One region of the Gordonia sp. YY1 genome, then DNA from elsewhere that is predicted to be linked to it. Evidence: predicted binding sites of a transcription regulator. Region 1 holds the regulator's gene; each other region holds the start of a gene.
The links. The regulator LexA, encoded in region 1, represses DNA repair genes until DNA is damaged. The targets are predictions, from matches to a motif close to CGAACANNTGTTCG.
Positions count from the first base shown of each region.

Region 2: the regulator LexA is predicted to act here: its motif matches at 2,521-2,534, upstream of BPODLACK_RS15975 (DUF222 domain-containing protein).
Region 3: the regulator LexA is predicted to act here: its motif matches at 2,132-2,145, upstream of BPODLACK_RS13750 (DUF222 domain-containing protein).
Region 4: the regulator LexA is predicted to act here: its motif matches at 2,322-2,335, upstream of BPODLACK_RS21065 (alpha-ketoglutarate-dependent dioxygenase AlkB).

Region 1 covers NZ_WXYI01000002.1:411,003-415,139, forward strand. The annotation lists gene BPODLACK_RS05095 (DeoR/GlpR family DNA-binding transcription regulator) at 1-214, opposite strand, end outside; gene BPODLACK_RS05100 (phosphoenolpyruvate--protein phosphotransferase) at 349-2,049, shown strand; gene lexA (transcriptional repressor LexA) at 2,027-2,734, opposite strand; gene BPODLACK_RS05110 (LysM peptidoglycan-binding domain-containing protein) at 2,971-3,537, shown strand; gene nrdR (transcriptional regulator NrdR) at 3,637-4,104, shown strand; gene hrpA (ATP-dependent RNA helicase HrpA) at 4,078-4,137, opposite strand, start outside.
Region 2 covers NZ_WXYI01000012.1:71,225-75,361, forward strand. The annotation lists gene BPODLACK_RS15970 (DUF1214 domain-containing protein) at 1-713, shown strand, start outside; gene BPODLACK_RS15975 (DUF222 domain-containing protein) at 875-2,494, opposite strand; gene BPODLACK_RS15980 (glycoside hydrolase family 43 protein) at 2,716-3,699, shown strand; gene BPODLACK_RS23790 (hypothetical protein) at 3,696-3,818, opposite strand.
Region 3 covers NZ_WXYI01000009.1:106,824-110,960, reverse strand. The annotation lists gene BPODLACK_RS13755 (NAD(P)/FAD-dependent oxidoreductase) at 1-409, opposite strand, end outside; gene BPODLACK_RS23585 (hypothetical protein) at 499-855, opposite strand; gene BPODLACK_RS13750 (DUF222 domain-containing protein) at 771-1,961, opposite strand; gene BPODLACK_RS13745 (hypothetical protein) at 2,282-2,737, opposite strand; gene BPODLACK_RS13740 (hypothetical protein) at 2,928-3,290, opposite strand; gene BPODLACK_RS13735 (acetyl/propionyl/methylcrotonyl-CoA carboxylase subunit alpha) at 3,533-4,137, opposite strand, start outside.
Region 4 covers NZ_WXYI01000022.1:48,954-53,090, forward strand. The annotation lists gene BPODLACK_RS21055 (SulP family inorganic anion transporter) at 1-1,526, shown strand, start outside; gene BPODLACK_RS21060 (GIY-YIG nuclease family protein) at 1,770-2,075, shown strand; gene BPODLACK_RS21065 (alpha-ketoglutarate-dependent dioxygenase AlkB) at 2,357-2,986, shown strand; partial or broken gene BPODLACK_RS21070 (GMC oxidoreductase) at 3,240-4,137, opposite strand, start outside.

The DNA of each region.
Region 1 (4,137 bases):
CGGCGATGCCGAGTTCACCGATCACCCGCATCACCTCGGGGCGGACGGCACCGCCGTGGACGCGCTGCAGGTGCCCGCCGCGTTCGAGAACGGCCAGGTCGCGCCGAACCGTCTCGCTGGTCACGTCGAACTTCGCGGCGAGCTCGGCGACCGAGGCGCGCCCTGCGACGCGAACCTCCTCGGCGATGGCCTGCTGTCTCTCCTCGGCGTACACACCGGCTCCGTTCTGATCGTTCCTGCTCACTCGGCCACCGCGAAATGTGGGAATATGTGGCTTTGAATGTTGTAGTAACTGTGTTTACGCCTTTTTATGTTGACAAGTCAAGCCAAATTTGTAACCGTGGTCACATGACGCAGATTCTGACGGGGACGCCGGTCGTCGGTGGTGTGGCTCATGGACCCGCACTGTGGCCGGGACGCCGTCCCGACCACAGTGCGGAGGCGCTCGGCGCCGGTGTCGAGATCTCCGAGGACCAGCGCCCGGAGGAGGTCGCACGATTCACTGCGGCGGCAGGCGTCGTCGCCGCGCGACTCCGTGAGCGCGCGTCGCAGAACACCGGCGTCGCCGCGGAAGTACTCGCCGCCACCGCCGGACTCGCGGAAGACCGCGGCTGGATCGGTGCGGCGTCGGCCCTGATCGCCAGGGGTACGCCGGCACCGTCGGCCGCCGTTGCCGCCACCGAACAGTTCGCCGCGGTGTTCACCAAGCTGGGCGGCCTGATGGCCGAGCGGGTCACGGACCTCAACGACGTCCGCGACCGCGTGCTCGCCGAGCTCCTGGGACTGCCCGAACCCGGGTTGTCCACGCCGGAGGTGCCCTCGATCCTGCTGGCCGACGACCTCGCACCCGCCGACACGGCCGGCCTCGACCCCACCACCACGATTGCCCTCGTGACGCGACTGGGTGGGCCCACCAGCCACACCGCGATCATCGCCCGTCAGCTCGGCATCCCGTGCGTCGTCGCGGTGTCCGGACTCGTCGGGATCGATGCGGGTACGGCGATCCTCGTCGACGGCACCACGGGTGAGATCGCCGTCGACCCCGATGACACCGCCGCGCGAGCCCGAGTCGAGGAGTATCGGCGTCACGCCGCTCGCGTCGCCGGATGGTCGGGTCCGGGTCGCACCGGCGACGGGGTGGAGGTGGCGATCCTGGCCAACGTCGCCGACGGGTCGTCGGCCCGCGCAGCAACCGATCACCCGGTGGAGGGTGTCGGACTGTTCCGTACCGAATTGGCCTTCCTCGAGCGCGCCGAGGAGCCTTCGGTCGACGAGCAGGCGGGCATCTATCGCGAGGTGCTGGACGCTTTCGACGGCCGCAAGGTGGTCATCCGCACCCTCGACGCCGGCTCGGACAAGCCGCTGCGCTTCGTGACCCATCCCGACGAGGCCAACCCGGCACTCGGTGTGCGCGGCGATCGAATCGCCTTGGCGCACCCCGAGATCCGCGCGCGCCAGCTCGACGCGATCGCCCGGGCGGCGCTGGAGGCCGACGCGCAGCCGTGGGTCATGGCCCCGATGATCGCCTCACCCGCCGAGGCGGCGACATTCGCCGCGCAGGTGCGCGAGCGTGGACTCGTCGCCGGTGTGATGATCGAGGTTCCCGCCGCGGCGATCCTGGCCCCGGCGATCCTGGCCGAGGTGGACTTCGTCTCGATCGGCACCAATGACCTCACGCAGTACACGATGGCCGCTGACCGAATGTCCGCCGAGCTCGCATCGCTGACCGATCCGTGGCAGCCGGCCGTGCTGCATCTCGTCGCAACGGTCGCCCGGGCCGGACGTGATCAGGGCAAACCGGTGGGCGTCTGCGGAGAGGCCGCGGCCGATCCGCATCTCGCCTGCGTGCTGGTCGGACTCGGGGTGACCTCGTTGTCGAGCGCTCCCGTCGCGGCGCCCGCGGTCGGCGCCCGGCTCGGCGCGGTCACCCTGGCAACCTGCGAAAACGCGGCGGCGGCCGCGCTGGCCGCCACCGATCCGGCTGCAGCTCGCGCGGCGGTCGCCGCGGTACTCGACAGTGACGAGGTCAGACTCGCCTCATCACGGTGACGACCTTGCCGAGGATGACGGCCTCGTCGCCCGGGATCGGGTCGAACAACTCGTTGTGCGGCATCAGCCAGACATGACCCTTCTGGCGTTTGAAGGTCTTGACCGTGGCCTCGCCGTCGATCATCGCGGCCACGATGTCGCCGTTGTCGGCCACGTTCTGCTGGCGGACGACGACCCAGTCGCCGTCGCAGATCGCGGCGTCGATCATCGACTCGCCGACGACCTTCAGCAGGAACAGCGATCCCTCGCCGACGAGCTCCCGGGGGAGTGGGAACACGTCCTCGACGGCTTCCTCGGCGAGGATCGGTCCGCCTGCGGCGATCCGGCCGAGCACCGGTACGAAAGTGGGTTCGGGCAGTGCTCCGCCGGTCGGCGAGGTCGGCGTCGGGGGTTCGCTCGGCGCGATGTTCACCGCCCGCGGACGGTTGGCATCACGTTTGAGAAGGCCCTTGCGTTCGAGCGTCCGCAGCTGATGGGCGACCGAGGAGGTCGAGGTGAGACCCACCTCGTCACCGATCTCGCGGATGCTCGGCGGGTAACCGCGTTCTCGCACGGATTTGCGGATCACCTCGAGAACTCCGCGCTGCCGCGGCGTCAGCGACGCCTCGGCAGCCGCCATGTCCGCCGGGGTGACGGGCTCGTCGGCGCCCCGCGCTCCGGTGCGCTTACCGCCGTCATCGCTCATGATCGGGTTCCTCTCGATTCCGAACGTGCTGGTAGATCGCTTGTCTTTCGACGAGCCTAGCCGAGAACGCCGACCGCATCAAACATTTGTTCGACGTGTCGCGAGACAATTGTCGGAGTGCCGTGCTACAAATCGAACATCAGTTCATCGAACGGATGATCGACATTCGAACAGTTCGACCGGGACGACGCGGTCCCACTCACGAACACCGTTCGACCGGATACACGGAGGGCACCATGCGCACCGCCACTCTCATCGACCCCGTCCACCTCGACCCCGCCCGGCACGACCCCGCCCGGCACGGCGGTCCCGTCCGCGGCGACGTCCTGGAGCGTCCGCGCCCGACACGTCGGGGAGACGCCCGGCGGCCCGTCGACAACCGTCCGGTGCCGGAATCGGCGGTCCGGGTCCGCCGCGTCGCGTCCACCCAGTGCGCGTCGCCGGTGGGTATGCGCGGTCGTGGACCGGTGGTCCCGGCGTGGCGTCCCGCCGAGGCGGCTCCCGCGGCCGTCATCCGCCGGCGTCGCCGCACGGCGACCGCTGTCCTCGCCGGCGTCGCGCTCGCCCTGGCCGTGTGGGTCATCGCGGTCGTCGGCCAGAACTACGCCGCGTCGGTCACGCCTGCCGCGGTCGGCACCGAGGTCGTGCACGTTCGGTCGGGTGACTCGCTGAGCACGATCGCCTCGCGGGTCGCCCCCGAGATGCCGCGTGAGGCCGTCGTCGACGAGATCATCCAGCTGAATGACCTCGCGTCGAGCGGGCTGCGCGTCGGCCAGCCGCTCCTCACCCCCCGGTACCACTGAGGCCGGGCGGTATCCTCGATGCCACAGGGACCAGCCGAGCACCGGCCCGGCATGCGGCGCGGCTGCATCAGAGCGTCCCGTGACCTGCGTGAGGATACGATGCGCTGCCCCTTCTGCAAGAACGACGACACCAAGGTCATCGACTCGCGTGTCGCTGATGAGGGGCAGGCCATCCGGCGCCGCCGCTCCTGCGTGGAGTGTGGGCGACGCTTCTCGACCGTGGAGAGTGCGGTCCTCTCGGTGGTGAAACGCAACGGCGTCACCGAACCGTTCAGTCGCGAGAAGGTGATGCGAGGTGTCCGGCGCGCATGCCAGGGGCGCCACGTCGCCGAGGACGCTCTCGCCCAGCTCGCCCAGCAGGTCGAGGACACCGTCCGCGCCAGTGGTTCGGCCGAGATCCCCAGCAATGAGGTGGGACTCGCGATCCTGAAGCCGCTGCGGGACCTCGACGAGGTCGCCTACCTGCGCTTCGCGTCGGTGTACCGGTCCTTCGACTCCCTCGAGGACTTCCAGCGCGAGATCGACGACCTCCGGGCCGCTTCAGCCGAGTCGGTCAAGAGTTCGTAGGACCCGCTTCTCCGACACCGGGAACGCGGTGCC
Region 2 (4,137 bases), on a different contig from region 1:
TCGTGAACGAGGACCACTACGTCGGTGACGTTCTGCACGCGTCCGGCGAGCACACGCTGACGCAGGAGACGTACGGATCGCGCTACGTCCTGGTCGCCGTACGGATTCTGGTCGATCCGACCGATGTGGTCGATGTGGCCGAAGTCGGGAGATTGCAGGACCAGGTGACGCTCCTTCCGGGCTCGTCGGAGCCGTTCGTGTCCCCCGACTACGACACCGCAAGTCTCGATGCGACCCGAGATGCTCTGCTGGAGCTGGCGAAAGGGCTCACCTCCTTCGACCACACCTTCGGCAGCCGCGACGAGGTGGACCCGGTCCGCCACCTCATCGGATGCGCGGCGGGCTGGGGTGGGCTCCCGACATCCGAGGCCACCTATGTCGGCGTCGACCCCGCCGTCGGCCCCGGACACTACGAACTCGTCTTCGCCGACATCCCGGTCGACGCCTTCTGGTCGGTGTCGGTCTACAACGCGGCGGGGTTCTTCGAGCCCAACGAGAAGGACCTGTACACGGTCAACAGCGTCACCGGCGTACGCAACGGCGACGGATCGATCACCGTCCGGTTCATCCCCGCCGTCACTGGTGACGTCCCGCCCAACGCGATCGTGACGCCCGGGGGCTGGAACTACCTCATCCGCCTGTATCGTCCGCGCCCCGAGGTCCTCGACGGCACGTGGACTCCGCCGGTGCTGAAGCCGGTCGCCGAATCCTGAGCCGTCGGTCGCCCTCCGGAATGACGTCGCGTGCGATGTCGTTGCGGCCGTTCGACTTCGATCGAAGTCGCGTGAACAGAACAGTGTCGCAAGCGACTTCGATCGCACGAGGTGCGAGCCAAGGATCCTCGACCGCTGGTGGACCCGTCGCCGTGGTGGTATCAGCGTCTGGTGTTCAATCCGATGATGGCTGCGAGCTGTAGTTCGATGGGGGACAGCTCAGTGACGGACAGCCCGCGCATTGGCGGCTCCGGTCGGTGGTCGATGACTTCGCGGATCTCCAGGCGTGGCTGATCGCCGGACGCCGGGTCGGGTCCGTGGATCTCGGTACGCACCTGTCGGAGGTGCTCGATGAATCGGCGGGGTATATCGGGTCGCCGGTTGATGCGTTCGGGGTTGGGTGGTGCGCCGGGTTGGGTGTTGAGCCGCCAGGCGCAGCGACCCTCATCGGGTCCTTCCCGCACCATACGGGTGGTGTAGTCGCCGGGCCGGTTGCTGACCATGCGGTTGTGTTTCGGGCACGCCGGGGTCAGGTCGGTGATGTCGGTGAGTCCGCCCAGACCCCAATCGAGTTGGGCGTGATGCATTTCCACGTGGGTGGCGGATAGGTCGCAGTCGGGGGTGGAGCACACGTCGCCGTCGGGTCGGGCGAAGGAGGCGAGGCGTTGTTCGCGGGTGGCCAGCCGTTTGCCGCGTCCGAAGTAGAGCGGTACGGCGGTGGCGTCTTTGAACACGGCCAGCCAGGGTTGGGCGTCGGCGGCGAGGTTGATGAGATCTTTGATCGGGATCAGGGTGCCGGTGGCGGTGGTGGCGAACCCGGCTTCGCGGATGAGGTCGTTCACATCGGCTTTGACAATCAGTTGCACGGGAAGGCCGCGGTGGCTCTTACCCAGTAGTCCGTCCTCGAACACCACCTTCAGCAGGGCGTTGAGGGCGTCGTGATTCAACTGGGCCGGGGTGCGGTCATCGCGTTCGGCCGCCGCCGCCACCGCGTCGGGATCGGCGTCCTCGATCGACCCGTGGGGTGATTCGGGATCGTTCGGGTTGTTCATGCCGGGTTTGGCCCACACGGCGAGCAGCATGGTGATGCGTGCGAGGAGTTCGGGGGTGAGGGTGGCGGTCATCTTGGCGGTGCCGTCGGCGCGTTGCCGGTTGACCGACAGTTTGCGGCGTCGTTTGCGGTCGGTGTCGTCGGTGAGGGTGCCGTCGGGGTCGAGGTGGGCCAGTAGTCGCGAACCTACGTCAGTGATCCGCTCGGGGGTGAGGTTGACGGCTTGTTCGGCCATGGTGCGTTCGGCGGCGACCTTGACGTCGTGCTCGACGGCGTGCGGAATCTGATCCAACACGTCCATCACGGCGTGCACGTGCGCGGAACCGACTTGGCCATTGGCGAACGCTCCGGCCAGCGTCGGGTGCGTGGGTTCGAGGGGTTCACCGGTGGTGAGGTCGGGGTAGGTCGCGGTGGCCCGGGTCTGTTTGAGTCGTTTGCCGGGGTAGGCGATGCGGAGTCGGTGTTTCATGTAGTCGATGACGCTGCGGTAGCCGGACTTGCGTGGCAGGTCGCGCTGATCGGCTTCGACGATCTGCTGGTTGCCGGTGTAGGTGAGTCGGGCGATGGCCCGTTCGATGCGCATGCCGGCGTCATCGACTTCGGCATCGGACAGGCGGGTGAAACCGGTGTTCTGCAGCTTGTCGACGATCGTGTCGAGTTCATCGAGCAAATCGGGCATCTCGGCAGGGGCGGGCTCGTCGACGACATCAGTAGATGCGATGTCGGTCATGACGGTCACCTCCTGAATCCGTGGTTCGAATGCATGTTCGACTGTACACGCAATTACTGTGCCGTGCAGAAGAATTCGGTGCCGGATGGCGGCACTAGAAGTGTCGGAGGTGTGGTGTAAAGGGCCTCCGGTCGTCGATGGCATCCCGGGTGTCTCGAATGCCGGTGGTTGTATCGGCGAAAGCCATTCACACCACAGTCGATTTCGCGGATACTGCTTCAATGTTGCTGCCCCAGCGAATCCTCACTCGCCGGTCCCGCGTCGGCTCATTGGCGATCGCGGTCCTTGCACTCTCGGCGCTGCTGGCCGGCACCCCGGGTGCCGCAGACGCGGCGCCGGACAACTGGCGGTACACGATGGTGGGGTTCTCCAACACCAGTGCCCAGCACATGGACGTGTACCAGTCCTCGGACGCGACCCGGTTCCAGCCGATCCGCATGTCGGCTTACCAGCCACCGTCGGGTCTGGTGCGTGACCCGAGTATCTTCCGGAGTTCGGACGGCTGGTACTACGTCACCTACACCACCGGTTCGACGTCGATCGGCTTCGCGCGCAGTCGTGACCGCGTGAACTGGACCTTCATGCACAACTACCCGGTGCCGTTGTGCTGTGCCTTCCTGCCCGGCACGGGTGACGGCACCGGGTCGTCGGCGGGCTCGCTGAGTTTCGGATCGGCGGGCTCCAGTGACGGACCGTCGTTGTCGCCGTTCACCACCAAGGCGTGGGCGCCGGAGTGGTTCGTCGAAGGTGGCCGGGTCAACGTGATCCTGTCGATGTCGACGGGTGGCGGATTCGTTCCGTATCTGATGACCGCGCTCGATCCGGGACTTCGGTTGTGGAGTCCACCGGTTCCGATCCTCGGCCTCGGGGCGGACCGTATCGACACCACTGTCGTGAAGGTCGGGGCGACGTATCACGCGTTCACCAAGAACGAGACCAAGAAGGTCATCGAACACGCGGTATCCGGGTCGCTGGTGGGGCCGTACCGATTCGTCGCCCCGGGTCCGTGGGGTCGCCTGGTCGAGGGGTCTGCCGTGGTCCAGCTGCCGAACGGCAACTGGCGGCTCTATGTCGACGCCTATCGGGACCGCCGGTACTTCTACTCCGACAGTGGCGACGGGCTGCGGACCTGGACGCCGTTGAAGGAGCTCCCCGGACTCTCCGGATCTGTTCGTCACTTCGGCGTGGTCCGAGAACCGGTCTAACCCTGCCCGAGCAGGTTCACGGCGTTCGCGCCAGGCCGGGTCGAGATGCTGGGGAACGCGAGATCCGGATGGCGCCGCGGATTACGGCCGGGATCGACGACGATGAGCGTCAGCAGCATCGCCCCTCGACGGCCGGGAGGAGCCACTCGGTGCCGGCGGAGTAGCGAGCCGGCAGCAGAAACGGCACGGCCATCGACGCGAGGACGTAAACGTGACGCCGCGCCGGAGTTGGCCGATGACGAGGTCCGCGCGTCGACCGCCCTCGGGGACGAGGATTCGGCGATCTTGAGCGACATGTCAGATCGCATGCGCCACGCGCTGTTGCGGGTCAGTGGCAGGAGTGCATGAACCGTCGCGTTCCCCGTCCACGCGACACGATCCTCGGAAACCGTTGACTGAACCGACCCTGCCGGTACTGTGTTGGATATCACATAGGCT
Region 3 (4,137 bases), on a different contig from region 1:
ATCCCGTTGCCCGACACTGTTGCCGGATGTCGGCTCCGAGGGACGACGCCGTCCGGACGAGGGCGTCGTCGAGATGTGAACGCCGCAGACACATTCCGTAGTCGATACCGGACACCGGCGAATACCCGGTGCGCCAGCCGATCTCGTCGAGGATGGCCTCGGCGATGGGAAGACGTGGCGCGCCCGCCTCCTCGACGGCGGGCAGGGCGCCGAGTGCGTGGATCTCGGCCAGGGTCGACGGCCACAGCAGATGCGTGGAGAGTGTGTCGGAGGGGAAGCGCGCCGAATCGATGACCAGGACGTGCAATCCGCGGCCGGCGAGTGCGATCGCGGTGGCAGATCCGGCGCAGCGCGCGCCGACGATGATGGCGTCGAACTCTTCGGCTGCGTTCACTCCGGTGTGACTCACCGCGACCTCCATCGGCTCGGACGGCCTCTGGTCAACGAACAGTAGTCGCCGAACGCACAGGTGCGTGGCGACTTCTGTTCGATTGCCTGTCAGAAGGGTGGCGGGTTTGCTTGGTTCCAACGCTGTTCGGCGCGTCGGGCCCGGCGGGACCTCGTGTCTCGCTGAGTGGCGTGCCGGACGCGCGCCGGATGATCGGGTGAGCGAATCGGTGCGAGATGGCCGAACAGATCACGGCCGTTGTAGGCGTTGCCGACGAACATGTGTCCGGTGGGTGTGGTGAACCAGGCGGTCAGGAACTCGTCCTGGTAGTCCTGCCAGCTGGTGAAGGTCTTGATCCGGTGGTGAAACCGGCAGAGTGGTTTCAGGTTGCGTTCGAGGGTGCGTCCACCACGGTCGGGATGCTGATGGTCGAACGGCCGGGTGTGATCGAGGTCGATCTGCCACACCGGCGCATTGCATCCCGGGAAGGTGCAGCACAGTTCGCCGGCCCGCACCAGGGCTTGCAGCTTCTTCGACGGAACGTAACGCAACGCAGCGCCGATTCCGGGCTGGGTGCGACGGTGGGGTGCAGGTAGGTGCGTCGGGCTTCAGCGAGCAGCTTGCGTGCGGTTTCGGCGTCGATGATGCCCTGACCATCGAGAAACGCCGGATCATCGTCGAGGCCGATGAGGGTGGAAAGATTGGCGATGATGAAGTAGTTCGCCCGCGGAGCTGTCTTGTCGGCGGCGCAGGAGCACGGCATGGGTCCTGGGTCGACGTGGTGAGGGTCGACCGTCGGGGCATCCTCGGGTTCAGCGGTCTCCCCGAATTCTCTTGCGGAAGACGAACAATCGTTGCATGTGCAGGCTAGTGAAGTCGCGCCGCGAGCCAGTGCGACCAGCGCATCGGCGCGACGTTGTGCAACGGTGCGAGGGTCGGCGGCATGTACTTCGGCCGCCATCGCGGACAAGCGGGCGTCGAACGCGGCAGCGTCGGCGATCGGTAGTGTCCCGGACAGGCGGGATTGTCCGGGGTTGAACCGATCGGGTCCGACGGTGACCTTGCGGTCGTCGGTGGCTCGCTCGCGACGCCTGCGCACTGCCTCGGGTGCCCACTTTGCGACGATGGCGTCGACCATGGCGGTGAACCGGGTCGTCGACATCGGTGCGCGGGCGAAGATGGCCTCGGCCAGATGTGCATCCACCGTCTGCATCTCATCGGCGTCGGTGACGAGGTCGGTTCGCTTGATCGCGATGAGGAAACGCTTCTTGTCGATGCGGCCGCAGGCCAGTGCGTGACCGGTGAACGACAGTCGATACCGCAGGGCGTCACCGGCCATGATGAGTTCTCGGGCCTCTGCCGGCGTCATGGTCAAGGTGGCGCCGACCTCGGCGATGGCCTGCTCGAGACCGTTCGGCCCGAACTGTGCGTACGGGTTCTCACTGGCGGCCGCTCGAGCAGCCAGCTCGTCGAACGCCTCGATCGAGTCGAGTTGTCCGCTGTGCGCCTCGGCGCGACGCGCGGCATAGTCCATTTCCCGTTCGTCGTGAATGAGGCTGGCAACGGTCATCATTCGGTGGGCTGTCGACGCGGCGAGCCCGGCGCAGTGATTCAAGACCTCGATCAGCTCAGGGGCTGAGAGTTCGGTATCGGGACGCAGCGTGGGCTCGACAGAGTCTTCTGTGATGCCTGCCGAATCCGTGGATTCGCTGCCCGCCCCCCGCGCCATGACACAACAGTACTCGAATATGTGTTCGAGTCAAGTGGTCTCCAGTGCGTCAAGCATTCTGGCGGGCGCGCTGAGTGCAGGATCTTGACGCGCAGGGACTTGAAAAGAAGCTGTGACCGACGCCGAACACGCCCTCACCCGTTGCCGGCGATCGTTGGTTTCGACTACTCGCGGGTGTACTCGGCGATGTCGATGTCGATGTCGTGTTCGGCGGCCAGTGCTCGGAGCTTCTCGGCGTCGTCGAGTTGGATGCACACGCAGGCGTGTAGGCCATCGTCGTCGCGGCGCACGATGTAGTAGGCGTTGCTGTCGGTGAGTTGATCACCGTTGGCCCCGTAGAAGATCCACCGCACCTTGACCAGGCTGATCGCGGTGGTGAGGTGTTCGACGTTCAGGCATTCGTGGCTGACCGATGCCAAGCCGAGTTCGCGGTAGAGCGGGTAGGCCTGCTCAAGGCTGTGTGCCATGGTCTCGCGGTCGTCGACGACACCGGCGAAACGATCATCGATGATCATGCCCGGGATGGCCCACAACTGTGCGGCCGCGGTCGAGTCGAAGGCACTCAGCGTAGCGGCATAGCGGGTCAGGTAGTCGTCGATTTCCGGGTCGATCTGGTTCATGTCTCTGAACCTATTACCAACGACCTATTACCAACGCCGTCGCAGCTATGTCGGCTTGCGACCGGCAGGTTCGAGACGAGGGTGTCAGAGCTTCCCGAACGCGTTCTGGGCCGTGCCGAACTGTACGGGCCAATGCAGACAGGCGCTGAAAGCTCGGAGGAGAGAGCGACACCTGACACTCTCGGTCGATTCAGCCGATCGAACGCGAGAGGGGTTCGGCCACAGTGAGATCCAGCGCACCTTCGGCAAACCGTGACACTGGCCCGATCGCAGCGTCGAGCGCCGCGTCGTAGCCGTCGCGCGCCTGACCCCACAACCGGCCCGAGGCGCCGTCCGGCGTCACCCCGACGAGAGCGATCAACTCGCCGGTCGTGGGGATGCAGATGGCCCACACGAAACGCGTCTCGGTGTGCCAGTCGGAGTTCGCTGCCTCGACGTAATCGGCGGGGGAGTCGACCCCGAGAAGAGACAACGCCGGGACGTCGGTGATCCGGTCGTCCGCACGAAGCGAACGCAGATACCACGTCCCGGCGTTGATCTCGACTGGTTGCACGATGTCCCCTTTCGATACGCTCGCAAGCTCGCTACTCAGGGAGCGGGTGGCTCGCAAGCTCGCTACTCAGGGAGCGGGCCACGAAGGCCGGCGAGGTTGCCTCACCAGGCCTTCGTGGCTCGTCGCTATCGCTCCTCGCACCTCAGGCAGCAAGGGTGGTTCCTCGCACCTCAGGCAGCAAGGGTGGTTCCTCGCACCTCAGGCAGCGAGGGTGGTTCCTCGCACCTCAGGCAGCGAGTGGGTTACTTCAGCTCGAGCAGCACGGTACCCTGGGTGACCGCGGCGCCGGCCTCGATGGCCAGACCGGTGACCACGCCGTCCTTGTGGGCGGTGACCGGGTTCTCCATCTTCATCGCCTCGAGGACGACGACCAGATCACCGGCGGAGACCTCCTGGCCCTCTTCGACGGCGACCTTGACGACGGTGCCCTGCATCGGAGCGGCCACGGCGTCACCGGAGACGGCTGCGCCGCCGCCCTTCTTGCGCGAGCGGGCCTTCGGCTTCTTGCGGATGACACCGTTGGTCGAGCCGCCGCCGCCACCGAGGGCGAGATCACCCGGCAGCGAGACCTCGACGCGGCGTCCGCCGACCTCGACCACGACCTTCTGACGCGGTGCGGCGTCGTCTTCCTCGATCGGCTCTCCACCGGTGTACGGCTCGATCGGGTTCTCCCAATCGGTCTCGATCCACTTGGTGTAGACGTCGAACTTCTCGCCGTCGCCGATGAACGCCGGGTTGGAGACGATGTGGCGGTGGAACGGGATGACCGTGGCGAGGCCCTCGACCTGGAACTCGGCGAGTGCGCGACGCGAACGCTCGAGCGCCTGCTCGCGGGTCTCGCCGGTGA
Region 4 (4,137 bases), on a different contig from region 1:
GGAAGTCCGCGCAGACCGCCCCCGACGCGGTGTCACCGGCCACCATCTCGCCGGCCGACCGCCAGTCCGTCCTGCTGACGCTGCGCTCACCGAGTCGGCTGCGCACCGAGGTCCTCGCCGGACTCGTCGTCGCGCTGGCCCTGATCCCCGAGGCGATCTCGTTCTCGATCATCGCCGGCGTCGACCCGCGGGTCGGCCTGTTCGCGTCGTTCACGATGGCGGTGACCATCGCGATCGTCGGCGGACGACCCGCGATGATCTCGGCCGCGACCGGTGCGGTCGCGCTGGTCGTCGCACCGCTCGTCGAGAGTCACGGCCTGCAGTACCTGATCGCCGCGGTGCTGCTCGGGGGCATCTTCCAGGTCCTGCTGGGTGCGCTCGGGGTCGCCAAGCTGATGCGATTCATCCCGCGCAGTGTGATGGTCGGCTTCGTCAACGCGCTGGCCATCCTCATCTTCTCCGCGCAGGTGCCGCATCTGCTGGGCGTGCCGTGGCTGGTGTACCCGATGGTGACCGCCGGTATCGCGATCATCGTCTGGTTCCCGCGCCTGACGACCGTGGTGCCGGCGCCGCTGGTCGCCATCGTGCTGCTGACCGGGGTGACCCTGATCGCGAGCCTGAACGTGCCGAATGTCGGTGACGAGGGCGAACTCCCGGACAGCCTGCCGACGCTGCTGGTGCCCGACGTGCCGTTCACCTGGGAGACCTTCACCGTCATCGCGCCGTACGCGCTCGCCATCGCCGTCGTCGGTCTCCTCGAGTCGCTGATGACCGCGAAACTCGTCGACGACATCACCGACACCCACTCCAACAAGTCCCGCGAAGCCGTCGGGCAGGGAGTCGCCAATCTGGTCACCGGCCTCTTCGGCGGCATGGGCGGCTGCGCGATGATCGGCCAGACGATGATCAACGTCAAGGAATCCCGTGCGCGCACGCGCATCTCGACGTTCCTGGCCGGCGTCTTCCTGCTGATACTCGTTGTGGGACTGGGCGATGTGGTCGCCAAGATCCCGATGGCCGCGCTGGTCGCGGTGATGATCATGGTGTCGGTCGGCACCTTCGACTGGCACAGCATCAACCCGAAGACGTTGCGCCGCATGCCGAAGTCGGAAACCGTCGTGATGCTGGCGACGGTCGCGGTGACGGTCGCGACGTCGAATCTGGCGTACGGCGTCGTCGTCGGCGTGCTGACCGCGTCGGTGCTGTTCGCGCGTCGCGTCGCGCATATGACGGAGGTGGTCGAGGTCGCCGGACCTGACGCCAACACGCGCGTGTACAAGGTCCGGGGCGAACTGTTCTTCGCCTCGAGCAACGACCTCGTCTACCAGTTCGACTACACCGCCGGCGAATCCAACGTCGTCATCGACCTCAGCGACTCGCACGTCTGGGACGCGTCGTCGGTGGCGACCCTCGACGCGATCACCACCAAGTACGAGGCCAAGGGCAAGGACGTCACGATCGTCGGGCTCAACGACGCCAGCGCCGAACGGCACGGCCGGTTGAGCGGGCACCTCGGCGGGGAGTAGCGCGGTGTCGTGCCGGTTCCTACTGCTGGGCTGAGCCGGTTCCTCGCGCAGCGAGGCGCCCTACCGCTGGCTGAGCCGGTACCGAGCGCAGCGAGGCACCCTACTGCTGGCTGAGCCGGTACCGAGCGCAGCGAGGCACCGCGTCGAAGCCACCCGCAAGCCGACATCGAACCCGCTGGGGATCGAGCTACTACCTGTGGATACGACAGTGCCGCAGGCCTCGCCATCGTCCACAGTCGATCCATGTCCGGCTTCGTCTACATCCTCGAGTGCGCCGACGGCAGTCTGTATGTCGGCAGCACGCGCAACGTCGAGCACCGCGTCAACCAGCACATGAGTGGGAAAGGTTCGAGGTACACGCGCTCACGGCTTCCTGTTCGTCTCGTCTATCAAAGAGAGTTCCCGCATATCGGTGAGGCGCATGCGGCCGAACGCCGCCTGCACGGTTGGTCGCGTGCAAAGCGTCGTGCGCTCGTCGAAGGGAGAATGGATCTGCTGCCCGGCCTCGCGATGAAGGGTGGGCAGCGGAGGCTCATGATCGACCCATGAGGGTGGCGGTGCGGGGGCTTCGACGCGGTGCCTCGCTGCGCTCGGTACCAGCTCAGCCGGCGGTGGGGGTGGCGGTGCGGGGGCTTCGACGCGGTGCCTCGCTGCGCTCGGTACCGGCTCAGCCGGCAGTGGAGGTGGCGGTGCGGGGGCTTCGACGCGGTGCCTCGCTTCGCTCGGTACCGGCTCAGCCAGCGGTGGGCAGCCGTCAGCCGGCGGGCATCGGGGCAACGATTGAACCCCAATGCTCGAACGTGCGTTCGATCCGGGTGTATGGTGGCGACATGTCCATCGGCATCCAGGGCTCGTTGTTCGCCGAGGTCGCCGCAGAAACGGCGCTCGGCGACCTGTCGACCTCGATGACGCGGCGTCCACTCACCGACGGTGCGTGGGTGGACCTGTGCCCGGGGTGGATCGGCGGGCCGGACGAACTCTTCGACCGCCTCCGCGAGAACGTCCCCTGGCGGGCCGAACGGCGTCAGATGTACGACCGTGTCGTCGACGTCCCGCGGCTGGTCTCGATCTACCAGAAGGACGATCCGTTTCCCGACGGGCTGATCACCGACATGCGGGCCGCGTTGAGCCGCCACTACCGGGACGAGCTGCCCGAGGGGTTCGCGACCGCCGGCATCAGCCTCTACCGCGACGGCAACGACTCGGTCGCCTGGCACGGTGACCGCATCGGCCGGGCGTCGACCCACGACACGATGGTGGCGATCGTCTCCTTGGGAGCCCCGCGCCCACTGATGCTGCGCCCGCGAGGCGGTGGCAAGTCGCTGAAGTTCACCCTGTCGTCGGGCGACCTGCTGGTCATGGGCGGCAGCTGCCAGCGCACCTGGGAACACGCGGTACCCAAGGTGCGCGGCGTCGGCGCCCGGATCAGCATCCAGCTGCGGCCGCCCGGGGTGTGGTGAGCGAGCCAGTCCTGGGCGTCGAGCGGGTTGTGGGGTGGTTGCTCGTTTCGACGCGGTGGCTCGCTGGCGCTCGCTACCGGCTCAACGAGCAGGGGTGGTCGCTCGTTCGACGCGGTGGCTCGCTGGCGCTCGCTACCGGCTCAACGAGCGGGGGTGGTCGCTCGTTCGACGCGGTGGCTCGCTGGCGCTCGCTACCGGCTCAACGAGCGGGGGGCGGTGGCTCGCTACCGGCTCGACGAGCGGGGTCGCGAGCTCAGCCGGCGTTCGAGATCGGCGTGATCGGCAACCGCAGGGCGGCGGGTGCGTACTCGGGGACCGTGGGACGGACCGGCGGCACCGGGGCGACCGGCTCATACGACGCACCGAGCTCCGGCCGCGGATCGGCCTCACCGGCGTTGGGCCACATGGCGAGTGCGCGTTCGGCCTGCGCGGTGATCGTCAGCGACGGATTCACGCCGAGGTTCGCCGACACCGTCGAACCGTCGACGATGTGCAGGCCCGGGTGGTTGAACACACGGTGATACGGGTCCACGACGCCGTCGGCGGCGGACCGTCCGATCGAGCAACCGCCCAGGAAATGCGCGGTCATCGGGATGTTCAGCCAGTCGACGATGGAACCGCCGGCGTCGCCGTCGATCTCGTCGGCCATCTTGCGGACCGCCTCGTGGCCGACGGGGATCCAGGTCGGCGGGGGCTCGCCGGCACCCTGCTTGCTGCGCAACATCGGTCCGAAACGTCCTCGGCGGGCGAACAATTCGAGGGAGTTGTCGGCGGTCTGCATCACCAGCGCGATGATCGTGCGTTCCGACCAGCGTCGCACCGACAGGCCCCGCAACGTGACGAGCGGGTGCTTGATCATCTCGACCAGAGCCGCCAGCGGACGAGGCAGACGGCTGTCGCCATCGATCAGCATCGCCTGCAACAGTCCGATCAGGTTGCTGCCCTTGCCATAACGCACCGGCTCGATGGGCGTGTTCGTTCGGGTGGAACGACGACGTGATCGCCACACCCTCGGTGTAGTCGACCTTCAGGTCGGTGGCGGTCGCGGCCAGGACGGCCTCGGAGTTGGTGCGGACCACCTTGCCCAGACGCGACGACAGCCCGGGAAGGGTTCCGCTCTGCTGCATGTCCAGCAGAAGCTTGTTGGTGCC